DNA from 3 places in the Roseateles albus genome. Region 2 is predicted to be linked to each of the others. Evidence: predicted binding sites of a transcription regulator. Region 2 holds the regulator's gene; each other region holds the start of a gene.

The links. The regulator sigma-54, encoded in region 2, starts transcription at its own class of promoters, with help from an activator protein. The targets are predictions, from matches to a motif close to TGGCANGNAANCTGCTTT.
Region 1: a site for sigma-54 is predicted at 3,867-3,884, ahead of PRZ03_RS12435 (urease accessory protein UreD). Genes of this name have one in related genera too.
Region 3: a site for sigma-54 is predicted at 3,034-3,051, ahead of PRZ03_RS00605 (pilin). Genes of this name have one in related genera too.

The regions. Positions count from the first base shown of each region.
Region 1 covers NZ_JAQQXT010000007.1:41,842-47,842, reverse strand. Annotated here, with positions in the region: gene PRZ03_RS12455 (LuxR C-terminal-related transcriptional regulator) at 1-334, opposite strand, end outside; gene PRZ03_RS12450 (tRNA-uridine aminocarboxypropyltransferase) at 494-1,252, opposite strand; gene PRZ03_RS12445 (SGNH/GDSL hydrolase family protein) at 1,455-2,258, shown strand; gene PRZ03_RS12440 (alpha/beta hydrolase family protein) at 2,313-3,656, opposite strand; gene PRZ03_RS12435 (urease accessory protein UreD) at 3,895-4,773, shown strand; gene urtE (urea ABC transporter ATP-binding subunit UrtE) at 4,794-5,498, opposite strand; gene urtD (urea ABC transporter ATP-binding protein UrtD) at 5,511-6,001, opposite strand, start outside.
Region 2 covers NZ_JAQQXT010000001.1:395,856-401,856, forward strand. Annotated here, with positions in the region: gene PRZ03_RS01630 (PaaI family thioesterase) at 53-472, shown strand; gene PRZ03_RS01635 (outer membrane protein assembly factor BamE) at 476-985, opposite strand; gene PRZ03_RS01640 (RNA polymerase factor sigma-54) at 1,000-2,523, opposite strand; gene lptB (LPS export ABC transporter ATP-binding protein) at 2,539-3,321, opposite strand; gene lptA (lipopolysaccharide transport periplasmic protein LptA) at 3,321-3,944, opposite strand; gene PRZ03_RS01655 (thiol:disulfide interchange protein DsbA/DsbL) at 4,050-4,709, opposite strand; gene PRZ03_RS01660 (thiol:disulfide interchange protein DsbA/DsbL) at 4,714-5,400, opposite strand; gene PRZ03_RS01665 (SPOR domain-containing protein) at 5,457-6,001, opposite strand, start outside.
Region 3 covers NZ_JAQQXT010000001.1:131,631-137,631, reverse strand. Annotated here, with positions in the region: gene PRZ03_RS00620 (wax ester/triacylglycerol synthase family O-acyltransferase) at 1-613, shown strand, start outside; gene PRZ03_RS00615 (esterase/lipase family protein) at 653-1,489, shown strand; gene PRZ03_RS00610 (alpha/beta hydrolase) at 1,509-2,408, shown strand; gene PRZ03_RS00605 (pilin) at 2,549-2,983, opposite strand; gene PRZ03_RS00600 (pilin) at 3,499-3,933, opposite strand; gene PRZ03_RS00595 (MBL fold metallo-hydrolase) at 4,254-5,042, opposite strand; gene PRZ03_RS00590 (DEAD/DEAH box helicase) at 5,296-6,001, shown strand, end outside.

The sequences.
Region 1 (6,001 bases), on a different contig from region 2:
GACCCAGGCGCGAGCCGGTGTAGCGCGCATCCATCAAATTCGGCGCCGGCTCGCCCGGTCGGCCGTCGGCAGCGCTGCTGCTGGGCAGCGCAGATTGCAAGAGCGCACACAGGCGCTCGACATGGTTGTCGTCTGCGCTCAGCTGCAGCCAGGCGGTGGCAAAGCCCTTGGCCCGCAGGCGCTCATGCAGGCACAGCATGGCGGTGGTTTTGCCGAAGCCGGCCGGTGCAATCGCCAGCACCAAGGACACTTCGGCGCATTCCTCCAACCAGGCACCGAGATTGGGGTTGTCGACCAGATGACGACTGAGTTGGGGCGCGGCGAGAGGGGACATGTCAACGGGGCAGCAGAGAGTTGGGTGGTGGCAGCGGCGGCAAGCGTAGCCGATTCTGGTGCCGGCGCTGCTGCGTGAAAGTCCCGAGACTCGGTACTTGCACAGCAGGAATCGACCGAAGCGGGGCCGCAGCTCGCGGATCGAAGCTGATGCCGTGGTTCAGGCCAGCACGGGCGCCGGCGGCTGCCCTGCCAACTCACGCAGGCGCTGGTGCGCAGCGTCGTCCCAGTCGATAGGCTGCTGGTTCTTGGCTTGCAAATAATGGTGGCTGAAGACGTCCAGATACACCTCCAGCGTCTGCGCGGCAAGCTCCTCGCCGGCCAAGCTCAGGCATAGCGAGGCGACCTCGCTGGTGCAGAAATGATCATCCCGGCGCGAGCGTCGCAGCTTGTACTGCGAGATCTGCGCCAGCTCCAGGCTGAGCACCGGCAAGGCGTCCAGATAGGGGCTCTTGCGGAACATCTTGCGGGCCTCGCTCCAGGTGCCGTCCAGCAAGATGAAGAGCGGGCGTTTGGGCGGCTGAGCGTCGCCCGCATGGTCCAAGTTGACGCTGTGCACCACCCGCTCAGGCTCGACAAACTCGCCCGGGAACACCACAAAAGGCTGCCACTGCGGGTCCTTCAACAGCGTCAGCAAGGCCGGGTCGGTCTCGGTGCGCGCCCAGCCGAAAGCGAAGGTATCGGCCACCATATCGGCAATCAGCCAGCCGGTATTGCTGGGTTTGAGCGGCTCGACGTCGGCCATCAAGAGGCACATGCCGGCACGCGTCGGCACCGAAGGGCGCAGTGCGCACATGCAATGCGTGACGCTCAGCCGGCAGTCGGCGCAGCGATCGCGCTTGAAGCCACCACGGGCGAGAAAAGGTTTGCTGCTGCGCGCCAAGCGAGCGGCGCGCAAAAGTGAGACGGCGTGGGGCATGGGTAAGTGGGAGGTTCGGGAGGTCCGAGCGCTGACGCGCATGCGCCAGAGCGCGCAGTGTCGCATCTCCCCTGTTTGCAGCCCGGCCCGCTCGGCCCGCCCGGCCGCTGCCATCCGTTCGAGAACGCACAGACCCGGCCGCGCGGCGGGCTCAGGCTCCAGCTTCCACCTTGTCAGCGAGCTTCACGCACGAGGCGCATCCATGCACGCACACCGCAAGACCCGCCCGCCCGCAAATCTAGGCCCTTGGCAGCGCCTGCTGTTGCTCTGGCTGCTGGGGCCGCTGCTGTGGCTGCAGGCTCGGCATGTGCGTCGCATCACGCCGCGCATGCCCGAGCCGCCGGGGCAGCGCGCCGGCAGCGCCGGCCAGGGGTCACTGATCCGGCTTTTGGTGGCGGGTGACTCAGGCGCTGCGGGCGTCGGCGCGCCGACGCAGGAGCAGGCGCTGTGTGGCCAACTGGTGCGACGCCTGAGCCGGCATCACAGGGTCGAGTGGTGCGTGCTGGCGGTCAATGGGCTGGACTCGCCGGGCCTGCACCAACTGCTGCTGGACACGCCTGAGGCGGCCTTCGATGTGGTTGTGCTGTCCATGGGCGCCAATGACGCGACCGCCCTGTGCGCGCCCTTGCAATGGGCGTGCTGGCAGAGCCGGCTGGCCGATCTCATCGCCTTGCGCTTCGCGCCTGCGCTGTTGATGCACAGCGCCGTGCCGCCCATGCACGCCTGCTTGGCGCTGCCGCAGCCGCTGCGCTGGTTCATGGGCCGCTGGGCGCAACAGATGAACCTCAGCTTGGCCGCGCTGCTGATCGAAAAAGTGGGGCGCAGCATGCATTGGCATCCCAGCACGACGACCACGGCCGGCATGGCCGCCGATGGTTTCCACCCCAGCGCGGCCGGCTATGCGCTCTGGGCCGAGGGCTTGAGCCAGCATATTCTGGCGGCGCAGATTGCCTCACGGCATCACCCGGACCTCAAGCCCTGCAGCGCAGCGGCTATTGCTCATTGAAAGCCGCTGCGAGCGCGCCGAGCCCAGTAGGTGAGCGGGTGGGAAGCCCCCGCCTCAAGGTCCTCGATTTCCCCCAGCCGGCATCTCGATAAACATTCCTGCTGCCGGAAGCTTCTGCCCTTTGATCCAGTCGGCAGCTAGGTCGAACAGCTTCGCGGAATAGGCCATTGCCACACCGTCGGCGGTTTGGATCGGCTCGATCAAACCATGGTCGGCTTGCGGGAAGAGCACCACGGCGATGTTTGGTCGTTGCAGCTGAATCTGGCGCAGGATCGCTTGAGTGCCGGCGTTAGGCGCCTGGCGATCGCTGCCGCCCAGCAGCCAAAGCTGGCGCGATTTGACCGCCTCGATCACGGGGCGGGGCTCATAGTCGAAGCTCAAGCCTTGCGCCATGGCGGGGCCCTTGGTCTTGATGTCCTCGGAGCTGAATTTCAAAAAGATGCCGGTGTAGGAGCGTGGCTGTATGGCCTCCAGCCAGGGCGCGCCGGCATGTTTGGCTTTGAATGCGTCCAGCTCCGCAAAGCCTTCGCGCATATTGGAGCGCACGATGTTTTCGGTGATTGCTGTCAGCGCCTTGGCCTCGGCCAGCACGGCGGCATCGAAGCCCGCCTCCCGGACTTGCTGCTCCACCAGCGCCTGGTCCTGGGCGATCGGGCCCTCGGCCATGGCGAAGGCAGCAATGATGAAATCCAGATTGACCAGCGTCGCGGTCAGTGGCGCCACCCAGCCGCCTTGGCTCGCGCCAATCACGCCGACCGAGCGGATGTCCGGCGCCAGGCGCCGGGCCGCCCGGACTGCGGCAGCAGTGTCGCGTGCGCGGGCCTGGAAGTCGGACAGCGCTGCGCCAGCGGACGCACCCGTCCCTCGCTTGTCATACACAAAGACGGCAATACCCCGGCGGGCGAGCTCGTACTGCCAGACGCTGTCATCGGTGGAAGGGTCGTTGTTGGAACCCTCGACCCACACGGCCAGCGACTGAGCACGGCCACCCGGCGGCAGGACCAGCTTGCCATGCAGCTTGACGCCGTCGCTGTAGAAGCTCGTTTCTTTCTCGAGCAGGGGCAAACGAAGTGCCTGCTCGGCAAGCTGGCCTTGCATCGTCGCCAAGGTCATCTTGCCGGCGCTGCAAGGCTCGAACTTGATCTGCAAACTTGCAGTGCCGAACGTGCCGTCCTCTGCCTCCTGCAGGTTCCCGAATTGGCCGTTCGAGAGGGTGTATTGCAGGCCGCGAGGCTGGCCCCCGAAGCCGGTGATCGTCACCGACCTGCCCGCCGGCAGGGTGTAGACACCCAAGAGGCAGCGCAGTTCGGCATCGAGCCGGGTTTGCGGCATGGCGTCCAGCGGTGCAAGGGCTGCGGTGGCAGCAACGACGAGCGCCGCAGCAAGAAAGCTCAGCATGTCCAACTCCTGGGTTTTGATCTGGCGAACGAGCGGCTTAAGGCCAGATGGCGAAAACCTCGTTCTCGTGAAAGCCCCCATGCTGAGCGCCTGGCTCGATCGACACCAGCCACATGCGACACGCTGCATATTGCCTGGGATCGTCGGTAGAGCAGCGCCAGCGACAATGGCGCAAGGCCGCGCTGGCCCTTGATTTTTCTGCCGGTGGCCGGGCGCGGATCTTGCATATAAGCATTCCATGAATAGTTTGACCCCTTGCCCCCCGACAAGTTCGCCCGCCGGCTCTAACTGGCGCGCCGACTTGTCGATTGCTTATGCCTGCGAGCATGGCCGCAGCGTGGCGCGCTATGAGCACAGCGGGCCGCTGCGCATTCTCAAAAGCCTCTACCCCGAAGGCGATGCGGTCTGCCATAACGTCTTGGTTCATCCGCCTGGTGGTTTGGTCGGCGGCGACACCCTGGCGGTTTCTTTGCAAGTGGGCGAGGGCGCGCATGGCCTCGTCACCACGCCAGGCGCCACGCGCTTTTATCGCAGCGAAGCGGGTGCCGTCGCCACTCAGGCGGTGCGCGCCACGCTGGCTGCGGGCGCGCGGCTCGAGTGGCTGCCGCTGGAGGCCTTGGCCTATCCCGGCTGCGAGGCGCGCAACGAAGCGCGTTTTGCGCTGGCGCCGGGGGCCGAGATGATGTGTTGGGACATCACCGCTTTAGGCCTGCCCGCAGCCGGCCAGCCTTTCGATCGCGGGCGCTTCGCTCAACATCTGGAGGTCGAAGGCGTTTGGCTGGAGCAAGGGGTGATCGCGGCCGATGACGCTTTGCTGATGAATGGCCTGCTCGGTCTGGCGGGGCGGCGTTGCCTGGCCACCTTGGTGTTCGCGGCCGGCTCAGGCATCAGCCGTACTCGTCAGGAGCGGGCGCTTGATGCCGTGCGTGCGCTGATCGAGACCCATTCTTTGCGTGAGTTTGCCGGCGTCACCGCGCCACATGGGCAGGTGCTGGTCTTGCGTGCCTTGAGCGAGCTGACGGAACCGAGCCTGGATCTGCTGCGCCAGGCATGGGCCCTGTGGCGGCACGAGCTCTGGGGCATGCCGTCCGCGCCGCCGCGCCTGTGGTCCATGTGAATGGCGATGTAGACAAGAAACTAAATCGACACGATCTGCCGCACGCCTTTGCTGACCATTTCGCTGCGCGTGCCCTGTGAGATCACCGCGCCGCGCTCCAGCACCAGGTAGTCATCGGCGAGCTCTTCGGCAAAGTCGTAATACTGCTCGCACAGCAACACCGCCATGCGCTGACCGTTCAAGCCATGGTCGGCCAGCTGGCGAATGATGCGGCCGATGTCTTTGATGATATTGGGCTGTATGCCTTCGGTCGGCTCATCCAGGATCAGCAACTTCGGCCCGGCCGCCAGCGCGCGCGCAATCGCGAGCTGCTGCTGCTGGCCGCCCGACAGATCGCCGCCGCGCCGTTGCAGCATTTGCTTGAGTACCGGGAACAGCTCGAACAAATGCGGCGGAATCGGCGTGCCACCGGGCAGGGTGGCCAGGCCCATGCGCAGGTTCTCTTCCACCGTCAGGCGGGCAAAAATCTCGCGGCCCTGCGGCACATAGCCGATGCCGGCGCGAGCACGCTCGTAGGGTGCCAGCTTGGTGATGTTGCGCCCGTCGAACAGCACTTCGCCGCTCTTGATCGGCACCAAGCCCATCAAGGACTTCAGCAGCGAAGTCTTGCCCACGCCGTTGCGGCCCAAGAGCACGGTGATGCGGCCAGCGCTGGCGCTGACGCTGACATCGCGCAAGATGTGCGAGCCGCTGTAATACTGATGAATGTTTTTGGCTTGCAGCATGATGCTTCTCACTTATCTCCCGAGGTAGACCTCGATCACCCGCTCGTCCGCCTGCACTTGGGCCAGCGTGCCCTGGGCCAGCACCGCGCCCTCACACAGCACCGTGACGATCTCCGAGATGCGCGCGATGAAGCTCATGTCATGCTCGACCACGATCAAGGAGTGTTTGCCTTTGAGCGACAAGAACAGCTCCGCCGTGCGTTCGGTTTCCTGGTCCGTCATCCCTGCCACCGGCTCGTCCAGCAGCAGCAGCTTGGGCTCTTGCATCAAGAGCATGCCGATCTCCAGCCATTGCTTCTGGCCATGGCTGAGCAGGCCGGCCGGGCGCTGCCATTGATCGGTCAGTTGGATCAGGGTCAGCACCTCGCCGAGCCGGTCGCGCTGCACGCCGCTGAGCCGGTGCCATAGGGCGGAGGCCACACCGCGTGGCGACTTGAGCGCCAGCTCCAGGTTCTCGAACACGGTCAACGCCTCGAACACGGTCGGCTTTTGGAACTTGCGGC
Region 2 (6,001 bases):
TTGTCCCAGCAACAGCGCCGCGACCTAAACTGCACCCATTTACTTTTACATCCTGGACCCGATGCTTACTTCCGACCAACTGACCCAATTCGGCGCGGCCAGCCTGCCCGGCTTGCTGGGCATCGTGATTCTGCAGGCCGGCCTGGACGAGGTGCATGCCGAGTTGCCGGTGCGTCCCGTCGTGATGGCGCCGAACGGCTATTTGCATGCCGGCAGCATCGTCAGCTTGGCCGACACCTGCGCGGGTTACGGTTGCATCGCCAATTTGCCGGCCGGTGCGAGCGGCTTCACGACGATTGAGTTGAAGTCCAATCACTTGGGCACCGCCCGTGACGGCGTGATCGAGTGCAGGGCCAAGCCGGTGCATCTGGGCCGCACGACTCAAGTGTGGGACGCGGTGGTGACGCATCGCGAGACGGGCAAGACGCTGGCGCTGTTCCGCTGTACGCAGATGCTGCTTTACCCCAAATAGGGCTTAACGTCCCGGGAACATGCGCTCATCGTCGAAGATCATGCTGTGGGTGGTGCGCAGCACGACGCCGTCCTTGAAGTGCACATTGAAACGCTGGCGCTGACCCATCATTTCATCGGGCACGGTCCAGTCCCAGACCTCTTCGCCGCTGAATCTGAATGTCACGCGCGTGCGTTCCTTGCCCAGCAGGCGGCTGACCTGATCGGGCGTCCAGCCCGGTTGCACGCGGGCCCGCACGGCGGGCTGCAAGGTGTCCTCGATGCTGATGACCTTGCCATCGGCGTCGACGCGGATCATCAGCGCGCTCTTGCCCATCGGTTGCTGCGAATACTCCAAGGTCTTGCCGCCTTTGCCGTCAAGGTCGGGCCAGATCTGCGTCGGCTGACCATATTGGGCCAGCACGGCGGCCGCACTCATGCCGGGGCTGACGCTGCGTGGGCTGGGTACGCTGACACAAGCGGCGAGGCTCAGGCACATGAGGCTCGCAATGGCGATCGTTTTGAAAACAGACATGAGGTCTTTGCTCCTTAGTTGACCCGCCGCATCGTGGTCGTGCCGATTTTCATGCCTTCGCGGTACTTGGCCACGGTGCGGCGCGCGACCTGTATGCCTTGCTCGTCCAGCATTTCGGCCAGCGCGCTGTCGGACAGTGGCTTGGCTGGGTTCTCGGCGTCGATGAATTGCTTGATCAAGGCGCGCACAGCGGTGCTCGAAGCATTGCCGCCGGCCTCGGTGCTGAGCCCCGAGCCGAAGAAGTATTTCAACTCAAAAGTGCCGAACACGGTGGCCATGTATTTGGCCGTGGTGACGCGCGAGATGGTCGACTCATGCAGACCCAACTCATCAGCAATCTCGCGCAGCACCAGCGGTTTCATCGCCAAAGCGCCATGCGTGAAGAAGGCTTTTTGGCGCTCCACGATGGCCTGCGAGACGCGCAAAATCGTATCAAAGCGCTGCTGGATATTCTTGATGAACCAGCGCGCTTCCTGCAGCTGACCGCCGAGCGGGCTGTTGGTGATGCCGCCGCGCGTTTGGCGCAGCGCGTTCGCATACAGCTCGTTGATGCGCAGCTTCGGTGCCACCTCGGGGTTGATGATGACGCGCAACTCGCGCCCGACCTTGCGCACGATCACGTCCGGGATTACCGCTGCGGCCATGCCGCGTGCAAAAGCGCGCCCCGGCTTGGGCTCCAGTGAAACAATTAAGGCCTGCGCCTCACGCAAGAGCTCATCGTCGGCACCGGTCAGGGCCGACAGCCTCTTGTAGTCACGCCGGGCCAGCAGCTCCAGGTGTTTTTGGCAGATCATGATGGCGATCATCTGCGCCGCGCTGCGCGGCAGGGCGCGCAATTGCAACTCCAGGCATTCGGCCAAATCTTTCGCACCGACGCCGGTGGGCGTCATGTTCTTCAGCCATTTCAGCGCGATACGAAGATGGTCCAGCAGGTCTTCGCGCTCTTCGATGTCCTCGGACAGCGCCTCTGAGATTTCTTCAAGGCTGTCTTCCAGATAGCCGTCTTCATTCAATGATTCGATCAGCACATGCAAGGCCATGCGGTCGGACTCCGACAAGCCCATGCCAGCCATTTGCTGAGTTAGGTGCTCTTGCAGGCTGATTTCGCCCGTGGATTGATCGGCATGTTCGCCGTCGTCATCGCCGCTGCCTGAGTTGCTGCCGGGGCTGTTGGCCGGCAACTCGCGGATGCCGTCAAAGTCATCGCGCTCGGTGCCGTTCTCCCAGTCTTCGCGCTCGACTGCGCCGAAGTCCTCGGCCTGCAACTCGGCCGCGGCCTCGCCACCGCCGCCCAGCTCCATATCGGCGCCGCTGTCCTCAGCGGCGGTCGCTTCGCTGATGCTGGCGCGCATCTCGGCCAACTCGGGCGCCGCGACGCTGAAATCCTCCTCGGTTTCCAGCAGCGGGTTCTGCGCCAGCATCTGCTCGACTTCTTGGTTCAACTCCAGGGTCGAGAGTTGCAGCAGCCGGATTGACTGCTGCAACTGCGGCGTTAACGATAGGTGCTGGCTCAGCCGTAGCTGCAAAGAGGGTTTCATTCGCCGCTAACCAGATCACATGCGGAAGTTTTCGCCGAGATAGACCTTGCGCACGTCGGCGTTCTCGATGATTTCGGCCGGTGTGCCTTCGGCCAGCACCGAACCTTCGCTGATGATGTAGGCGCGGTCACAGATGCCCAGCGTCTCGCGCACATTGTGGTCGGTGATCAAGACACCAATGCCGCGCGCCTTCAGGAAGCCGATGATGCGCTGGATCTCCAGCACCGCGATCGGGTCGACGCCGGCAAAGGGCTCGTCCAGCAGGATGAAGCGCGGCTGGGTGGCCAGTGCGCGCGCAATCTCGACGCGCCGCCGCTCACCGCCCGACAAGGCCGGCGCCGGGCTGTCGCGCAGCTTTTCGATGCTGAGGTCGTGCAGCAGGCTCTCTAGCAATTCGTTGATGCGGTCAGGCGAGAGGGCGCGGCCATCCGGCCCGACTTGCAACTCCAGCACCGCGCGGATGTTCTGTTCGGTCGTCAGCTTGCGAAAGATCGAAGCCTCTTGCGGCAGATAGCTCAGGCCCAGGCGCGCACGCTGATGGATAGGTAAATGCTGCACGGCGCGGCCGTCGATGCGGATCTCGCCGGCATCGGCGCGCACCAAGCCGACGATCATGTAAAAGCTGGTCGTTTTGCCTGCACCATTGGGGCCCAAAAGGCCAACCACCTCGCCGCTGTTGACGCCGACATGGACATTGGTGACGACCCGGCGTACCCCATATGTCTTGGCCAGGCCCTCGGCCTCCAAGCGGCTGCGCGGGCCAGACTCCAGCGCCGGGATGTGAGCTGCGCTGCTCATCAAGGTTGGCGTTTCGGCAAGGTCACGCTGGGCTGCAGCGGCACCGCTGAGGCCGGCGCTGCATTGGCCTCGGCCGCAGCAGCGCCACGAGGCATCAACACCACCCGTACCCGGCCGCTCGGGTGTGGCGAGGTGGCGCCGCCTTCGGCCGTGAAAACTTCGCTGCGGTTGTTGTAGACGATCAAGGCGCCGGTGACCTCATCGGCCACCTTGCTGCCCTGGGTGCGGCGCACCACCGCATTGCCAAGAAAACGCACCGAATCGCTGCGGGTATCGTATTCAAGTGCATCGGCAAAACCTTCGATGGCCTCGCCGGGCACATCGCGCGCCTGGCGGAAGCTGACTTGCTTGCCGGTTTTGCCGCTGGCGTTCGCTTGGTAATAGCCGTCGCCGGTTTCGCGCAGGTCGATGCGCTCGGCCCGCAGCACCAGGCTGCCCCGGCTCAGCACCACATCGCCGAGAAACTCGGTTCTCTGGTTGGCCACGTCGACACTGCCACCTTTCTCGGAAGCGATGTTCAAGGGCATCAGGTGGTCGGCCTTCTCGGCCCACGCCGGCCCTGCGGCCAGCGTCAGCAAGGCGCTCAGGCCCACCCCCGCCAGGCCCAGCAGCTTTGAGGGCAAAACAGGGGCACAGCGGCGTTGAGTGGGCGTTTGGGTAGGCATCATCTGAGTGGCGGCACAATTCTTGCAGACCATTCTAGCCCGGGGGTGGCTATGCCCTCCCGCTCAGCTCTTGCTGCGTGCCAGCTTGATCAAATGATCGGCCACGACCAGGGCTTGCGGGATGCCGCCGGCCATGCTGGGCGAGGTCAGGAAGCGTCCGGCGACACCTAGGGCCGGGACGCCATCGGCGCGGTAGGCCTCGGCCAATTTGGTCGACTGGCCCAACCTTGTCTGCGCGCCGAAAGAGTTGAAGGCGGCACCAAATTTGGCTCCGTCCAAGCCCTTGCCAACGGCCCAGGCCGTGATGGCTTTTTCGCTGCTCAGATCGAGTTTCTCGATCTGTAGCGCTTTGAAGACCTGCTCATGCAAGTCGCCCAAACGGCCAAGGCTTTCGAGCGCATAGAACAAGCGCTGGTGCAGCTTGTGCATGGCGCCCACCCCTACATGGATGCGGCGCAGCGACACGTCCGGCGCCAAGGTCTTGCTCCAGGTCGTCAGCGCGGGGTCAAAGGCAAAACAATGCGGGCAGGTGTAGAGAAAGAACTCGAACACCTCGATCTTGCCCTCCGCGCCGGCGCTGGCCAGCGGCTGTGCGAGGCGCAAGAACTGTTTGCCCTCGACGGGCTTGTCGCTTTGCGCCTGGCTGAGGCCGGGGGCGCCGACTGCGGCGATACCTGCTAGGCCTGCCAGGCCAGCATTGAAGAAGCGGCGCTGAATAGTCATCGCTTCAACCCTTGTTGCTGCGCAGCAGCTTGATCAGGTAATCGGCCACCGCCACGGCCTGCTGACCATGCTGGGCCTCGGTCTGCCCCTGGATGCCTGCCATGGCAGGCGAGGTCAGGAACTTGCCGCCAATGCCTAAAGCGGGCACGCCGTCGATGCGGTAAGCCTCCGACAGCTTGCTGGCCTGCGCGCTCTTGGTTTGTACTCCAAAGGAGTTGAAGGCGGCGGTGAACTTGGCCATGTCCAGGCCCATGCGGGCTGCCAGGTCGAGGATGGATTTCTCGTCGTCCAGGCTCAGGCGTTCAACATGGAAGGCGCTGAATACGCGCGGCAAGAGCTCTTCTTCCTTGCCCATTGCTTCCAGCGCAAAGAACAGGCGCTGGTGCAGTTTGATATTGGCCCGAAAGCCCACATGCACCCGGCGGAAACTGACGTCGGCCGGCAGCTGCTTGGACCAAGCCTGGACAACTGGTTCGAAGGCGTAGCAATGCGGGCAGCCGTACCAGAAGAACTCGACCACCTCAATCTTGCCCGGCGCCACCGGCAGCGGCTGGGACAAGCGCTGAAACTGCTTGCCTTCGACCGGGCCGCCCTGCGCCATGGCCAGATTGGGCAGGCCGGCGGCGAGCACACTCGCGGCGCCAACGGCGCTCAGGCTGCAGATTGCGGAGAAATCGCGACGCTTCATCATCTTGAATATCCTAGGGCGGGGAATAAGTGGTTTGGAAGGGCTGGCCTTGCGGCCCATCAGCGTTGCACGCGCACCAAATTGGCTTCGATGCCGGCGGCCTCGACCTTGCGCTGCAGGTCTTCGGCTTCTTCGCGGTTGTCCAGCGGGCCAATGCGCACGCGCATCACCGTGCGGCCCGACTGCTCGCGCTCCAGCACCTTGGCGCTGAAACCCAGCATGGCCAAGCGGGCGCGCTGTTGTTCGGCGTCCTCGGTTTTGACGAAGGCGCCGGCCTGGACAAAATAGATGAAGGGCTCGGCGCTGGCGGCCGCTGCGGCGGCTTTGGCGTCAGCCTTTTTGTCACTCGCCTTGTCGGTCGCTTTCTCGGATTTTTCGGTTCTTTCGGTCTTCTCGGCAGCTTTCGCGCTGCTTGCGGCGGGCGTTGCTGTGTGAGCAGCGCTGCTGGCGGGAGCGGCTGGCGCAAGGGCCGGCGTCGCTAAGACGGGCGTGGACGCGGTGCCGGCGGGCGCTGTGCTGTGAGCCGCTGCAGGCGCTGCGCCGCCCACCACGCCACTGGCAACCTTGGCTCCGGCCTTGCCGGCCAAAGGTGCGTTCGGGTCCC
Region 3 (6,001 bases), 260 kb from region 2:
CTTGTTCGCCAAGCTCGGGCCACTGCCGCCCAAATCGCTGGTGGCGGCGGTGCCGGTATCGATGCGGGCCAAGGGCGACGCCACCGCCAACACACAGGCGACGATGAGCTTGGTCAGCCTGGGAACCCATCTGGCCGATCCGGCCAAGCGCCTCGCCCATGTCTTGGCGGCATCCGCTGCGATGAAAAGCGAGCTGGATCAGGTCAAGGACTTGATGCCCAGCGACTACCCCTCGATCGGCGTGCCCTGGCTGATGCAGGCCGGCGCGCTGCTCTATGGGCGCTTGCGAGCAGCGGACAAGCTGCCGGTGGTGGCCAATCTGGTGATCTCCAATGTGCCGGGGCCGACCGTGCCGCTCTACCTGGCCGGCGCTCGCGTGCTGACCAACTACCCCGCCTCCATCATCGTGCACGGCATGGCGCTGAACATCACCGTGCAGACCTTTGATGCTTCGCTGGACATCGGCATCATGGCCTGCGGCCAAGCACTGCCCGAGACTGCCGCCTTGGCGGCCTATATCGAGACGGCGTTCATGGAGTTTTTGGCCCTGCCCTCGGCCCAGGAGGCCGCCAAGCCCAAGCCGGCGCGCAAGCGCGCCGCTCCCAAGCGCTAATATGCAGCGAGACACCTTTTAGTTTTCTGCAACGCCTGCATGCGATCCACTTCTCGCCCCGCACCGAAGAAATCTGCCGCCTCCTCGGCGAACACGCCCGACGAAGCGACCCCATTGCTGCCTGATTTCCCCGCGCCCAATGCTTTTTTGATGATGCTGGAGGGCCGCGCGCCCTGGGAATATGCGGCGCTGCTGGCGGCCACGCCCTGGCTGCGCAAGCTGCCGCGTGGCGATGGGCACCCGGTGATCGTCTTCCCCGGCCTGGGCGCCAATGATGTGACGACCCAGCCGCTGCGGCGCTTTCTCGACAGCCTGGGTTACGAGACTCACCCTTGGCACCAAGGCTTCAACTTCGGCCCGCGCCACGGCGTGTTGGAACAATGCAGCGCCGACGTCCAGGCCCTGTTCAAGCGCCATGCGCGGCCGGTGAGCCTGGTCGGCTGGAGCTTGGGCGGTATCTATGCGCGCGAGTTGGCCAAGGAGCTGCCCGACCATACCCGCTGCGTCGTGACGCTGGGCACGCCCTTCACCGGCCACCCCCGTGCGACCAATGCCTGGCGTTTTTTCGAGCTGATGAATGGGCGGCACGTTGGTGACCCGCAGATGCTGGCCCAGATCCGCAAGACGCCGCGGGTGCCCACGACCTCGATCTACTCGCGCAGCGACGGCATCGTTTCCTGGCGCTGCAGCGTCATCGAGCCCGACCCGTCGGTGGGCCACAGCGAGAACATCGAGGTGCATGCCAGCCATCTGGGCCTGGGGCTGAACCCCTTGGCGCTGTTTGCGCTGGCGGACCGGCTCACGCAAGACCCACAACATTGGGCGGCGTTTGAGCCACAGGGCGCCAAGCGCTGGTTTTACCGCATGCCAATCTGAGCCGATTTCTTCATTCAATATGCAAATTTCCGCCAATGGCTTGAGGTTTGAAGTCGACGATCAGGGGCCGGCCGACGCCGAACCCTTGTTGATGATCATGGGCTTGGGGATGCAGTTGGTGGCTTGGCCGCAAGGCCTGGTGCAGCAACTGCTGGCGGCCGGCTTCCGGGTCATCCGTTTTGACAACCGTGACGCCGGCCTGAGCCAGCACCTCGATCAGCTGGGCGTGCCCAATATCGCCATCGCCTCGGTTCAGCATCTCTTGCGTCTGCCGGTGCGCAGCCCCTACAGCCTGGCCGATATGGCGCGCGACGCCTTGGGGGTGCTGGATGCTTTGGGTCTGCGCCGAGCCCATGTTTGCGGCGCTTCGATGGGCGGCATGATCGCCCAGCAGTTGGCGCTACTCGCCCCCGAACGGGTCAAGAGCCTGACTTTGATGATGACCAGCAGCGGCAGCCACAGGCTACCCGGCCCATCGATGCGCGTGCGTGGCGCCTTGCTCAGCCGGCCCAGCGACCCGCATGACTTTGCGGCCGTGGCCGAGCGCACTTACAGGCTGTTCCGTCTGATCGGCAGCCCCGCCTACCCGGCACCCGAGGCCGAACTGCGCCAGCGCATCTCGGCCTCGCTGCGGCGCAGCAACCGCCCACGCGGCGTCTTGCGCCAACTCGCGGCCATCGCCGCCGACACCCACCGCGCCGGCCAACTCGGCCGCATCAAGACGCCGACCCTGGTTCAACACGGTAACAAAGACCCGCTAATACCGGTTGCCGCCGCGCATGATCTGGTGCGGCGGATTGCTGGCGCCCGGCTGGACATCATCGAAGGCATGGGCCATGACTTGCCGGAGCAGCTGTGGCCGAGGTTTGTGGCGGGGATCAGGAGCGTGGCGGAGTCGGGCGGCTTAAGTGATGCTTAGACCATCGCTTTAGTTTTGCCTTGCCCAATAAAAAAGCGCCGGTAAGGGCGCTTTTTGGGGCTCGGTTTGGCCCGGTGGAGGTGTTGGAGTTCCTTGCCTCGTTTCAAGTTACCGGGCGAATACCTGCATGAATAGACGTATCAGTTGTTCTTAGCTAACGCGGTGGAAACAGCTGATGGCATGCCTGTTGAGGTAATGGCCCAAGTAATCGATGCGGCGCCAGACGTTGGTGTCAGGATGATTGAACCCGCTGCAGTATTGCCCATCGCATTGGCTGGCACGGCTGCGGTAATCACTCCGTCGGTGATCGCGACCGAACTGATCAATGGGGTTGCCATCGTGGCAGGGATACCATTCGTACCCAAATTGCATCCGGTGAGCGTACCTGTCTCTTGAGCACAGATGGACACCGATTGCTTGTATGCATTCAGGCTAGACAAACCGGACGCAGCTTTGGACTTCGACGTGTAATCGCGATATTGCGGAATCGCCACCGCAGCCAAAATACCAATAATCGCCACGACGATCATCAGTTCGATCAGGGTGAAACCTTGTTGTACGCGCTTCATGTTCATGATGAGACTCCTGGAGATGCGGTGTTAAAAGGGGTAGAGGCACCCCCCTGAACGCAGGGGTCATGCCAGGTATTTTTACCCGAGTTTCCGTGTGCTTTCTCACGCTTGACCCGGTGGGCGCGCCCGGCAACTGACAAAAATGGGCACTTCAATGGGCGCAATTCGGTCGGAGGGGGTGCCAATGTGACGTTTTCTGTCAGCTCCAGCTTACTCAGCCAGAAACTGGCAGGCATTCGCCTTGGAATCGGCATGCACCAGCTACTACGACCTCTGCTGGCTTATCGCTCCACGATTACTCCCCGCACTCGGTCGCCCTCATGCAGTTGCGCTTGCACTTCGTTCGTCGTGGACAACTGATGGGAGGACTTGCACCTCCAAGAGTGCGCCCAAGCTGGGCGCACATAAAAAAAGCGCCGGTGAGGGCGCTTTTTGGGGCTTGGTTTGGCTCGGTGGAGGTGTTGGAGTTCCTTGCCTCGCTTCAGGTTACCGGGCGAATACCTGCATAAAAAGATGTATCAGTTGTTCTTAGCTAAAGCAGTGGAAACAGCTGATGGCATGCCTGATGATGTGATGGCCCAAGTAATCGATGCGGCGCCAGACGTTGGTGTCAGGATGATTGAACCCGCTGCAGTATTGCCCATCGCATTGGCTGGCACGGCTGCGGTAATCACTCCGTCGGTGATCGCGACCGAGCTGATCAATGGGGTTGCCATCGTGGCAGGGATGCCATTCGTGCCCAAATTGCATCCGGTGAGCGTACTTGTCTCTTGAGCACAGATGGACACCGCTTGCTTGTATGCATTCAGGCTAGACAAACCGGACGCAGCTTTGGACTTCGACGTGTAATCGCGATATTGCGGAATCGCCACCGCAGCCAAAATACCAATAATCGCCACGACGATCATCAGTTCGATCAGGGTGAAACCTTGTTGTACGCGCTTCATGTTCATGATGGGACTCCTGCAGAGGGGGTGTTGAAAAGGGGTAGAGGCTACCCCCCTGAATGCAGGGGTCATGCCAGGTATTTTTACCGGAGTTTCCGTGTGCTTTCTCACGCTTGACCCGGTGGGCGCGCCCGGGAACTGACAAAAATGGTCACTTCAGTGGGCGCAATTCTGTCGGCGGGATGCCAATGTGACGTTTTTTGTCAGCCCAACTTGCTCAGCCAGAAGCTGTCAGCCAGTCGCCTTGGAAAAAACAAAAAGCGCCCGAGTAGGCGCTTTTAGCTCAACTGCCGCACAAGCCAACACAGGGCTGGCCACTGGAGGCCCTAAAACACCATCTCATCCCCCGCCTTCAGCGCGCTGATACGGTGCGGCGTGGCCAGTGCGGAGACGGCCCCCATCACGGCTTCGTCTTCGCCCGGCTTGATATGGGTGATATGCACCTCGACGCTGCCGCCCAATTGGGCCAGCTCCAAACTCAGCGCCGAAGGGCATAAATGGCGGCTGACCTGGGCGAGGCGCTGCTCGTCATCGCCAAACGCGGTTTCTATCACCAGATGCGCCAGCGGCATATCGGCCAAACGCTGCCAAAGCAGCGGGTTGGGGCCGGTATCCCCTGTGAAAACCCAGTTACCCTGGGCGCCACTGACCGCAAAGCCAACCGCAGGCACCGTGTGCGCGGCGGTGATGACCTCAATCTCGCGTGTTTTCTCATCAGCCCCCCGCAGCATCAAGCGCTGGCCCAGCTCGAAGGGGTGCAGGCTCAGCACCGGATGCGCCGCGCTGGGCAGGCGGGTGAAGTCGGGCCAGATGACGCCATTGAAGATATGCCGGCGCAAGGCGTCCAAGGTCTCTGGCAGCGCGTGGATCTGGATCGGTGGCCGCCCGGCGACCTCGCGCATGCGCAGCACCGCATCGGCCATCAGCGGGATCGCCAACACATGGTCCAAGTGCGAGTGACTGACCAAGATATGGTCAATTCGCGCCATTGCTTCAAGCGGCAAATCACCGACACCGGTACCGGCGTCGATCAAGATGCAGTCGTCCAGCAAAAAGGCGGTGGTCTTGTAACCGGACGCAATTGCACCGGAGCAACCAAGGACGCGTATTTTCATGGGGTGGATCGAAATTAGATTTTTGCGCCGCTGCAGGTGGAGCCTTGAGAGAACAGATCCGGCGCTTGACTGCAATGTACGGTGCCCAGCGGCTAAAGCAAGTGAGCATTACCGGCTTTGTGTGCGCATTTGAGCCCCGAGCGGGCTGGGTAGCGGGACGCGTGACTTGCATCACAGAGCAGACCCCGCTTGCCCGACAAGCGCTTGGGGCCGCGCGGGTAGGCATACTGCGCGCTTCGCTCTCCAATGCAATATGGCCAAGAAGATTCCTCCCCCGAGTTTTGATGCAAGCCCGGCCTCCATCGCCGGACTGGTGTCACAAAACAAGGAGGAGTTGCTGGCCAAAGCGCGTCATATCAAAGCCGAAATCATGAACAGCAAGTCTGCCCCCTCTGGCGGCGCCAAAGCCAACAAGCCAGCGTCACCGCCCTTGCATGCCGACGATGAGCAACAGGTGTTTGACGCGCTGCTGCTCAGCGGCGGCACGCGCGGTGCACAGGGTGTGCAGCAATGGCTGCAGGCCAGCGGCGCCGTAGACAGAGCGCGGGGCCTGCCGTTTGAACTGAGCCAAGCGACGCAATGCCTGCAGTCTCTGCTGCGCCGTGGCTTGGTCGAGCAGGTACCGGGACATGGCTTTGTGCTGGACCCGCGTGAACACAGCGACCGCATGCAGCTCCTGCTGCTGCGCGAGGAATCACCTCAATTGCCGAGCTACTGGCGCCGACTGGCCTGGGTCTTGGGCGGCGGCTATGGCGATGTGCGGCGCGAAATCGGCTGGATCAGCTTTCGCTCGCGCGCCGAGATGCTGGCGATGTTGCGCCTGTATATTTTTTCCGGCGTCAGCCGGGCCGACTTTGAGAAAAGCCTCAAGGGCCCGCTGATGGAGTTGCATGGCGACCCCATGCTCTTGCTGGACGCGCTGACCCAGCCCTGGATGCCGATGGCCTTGGACGCCATGG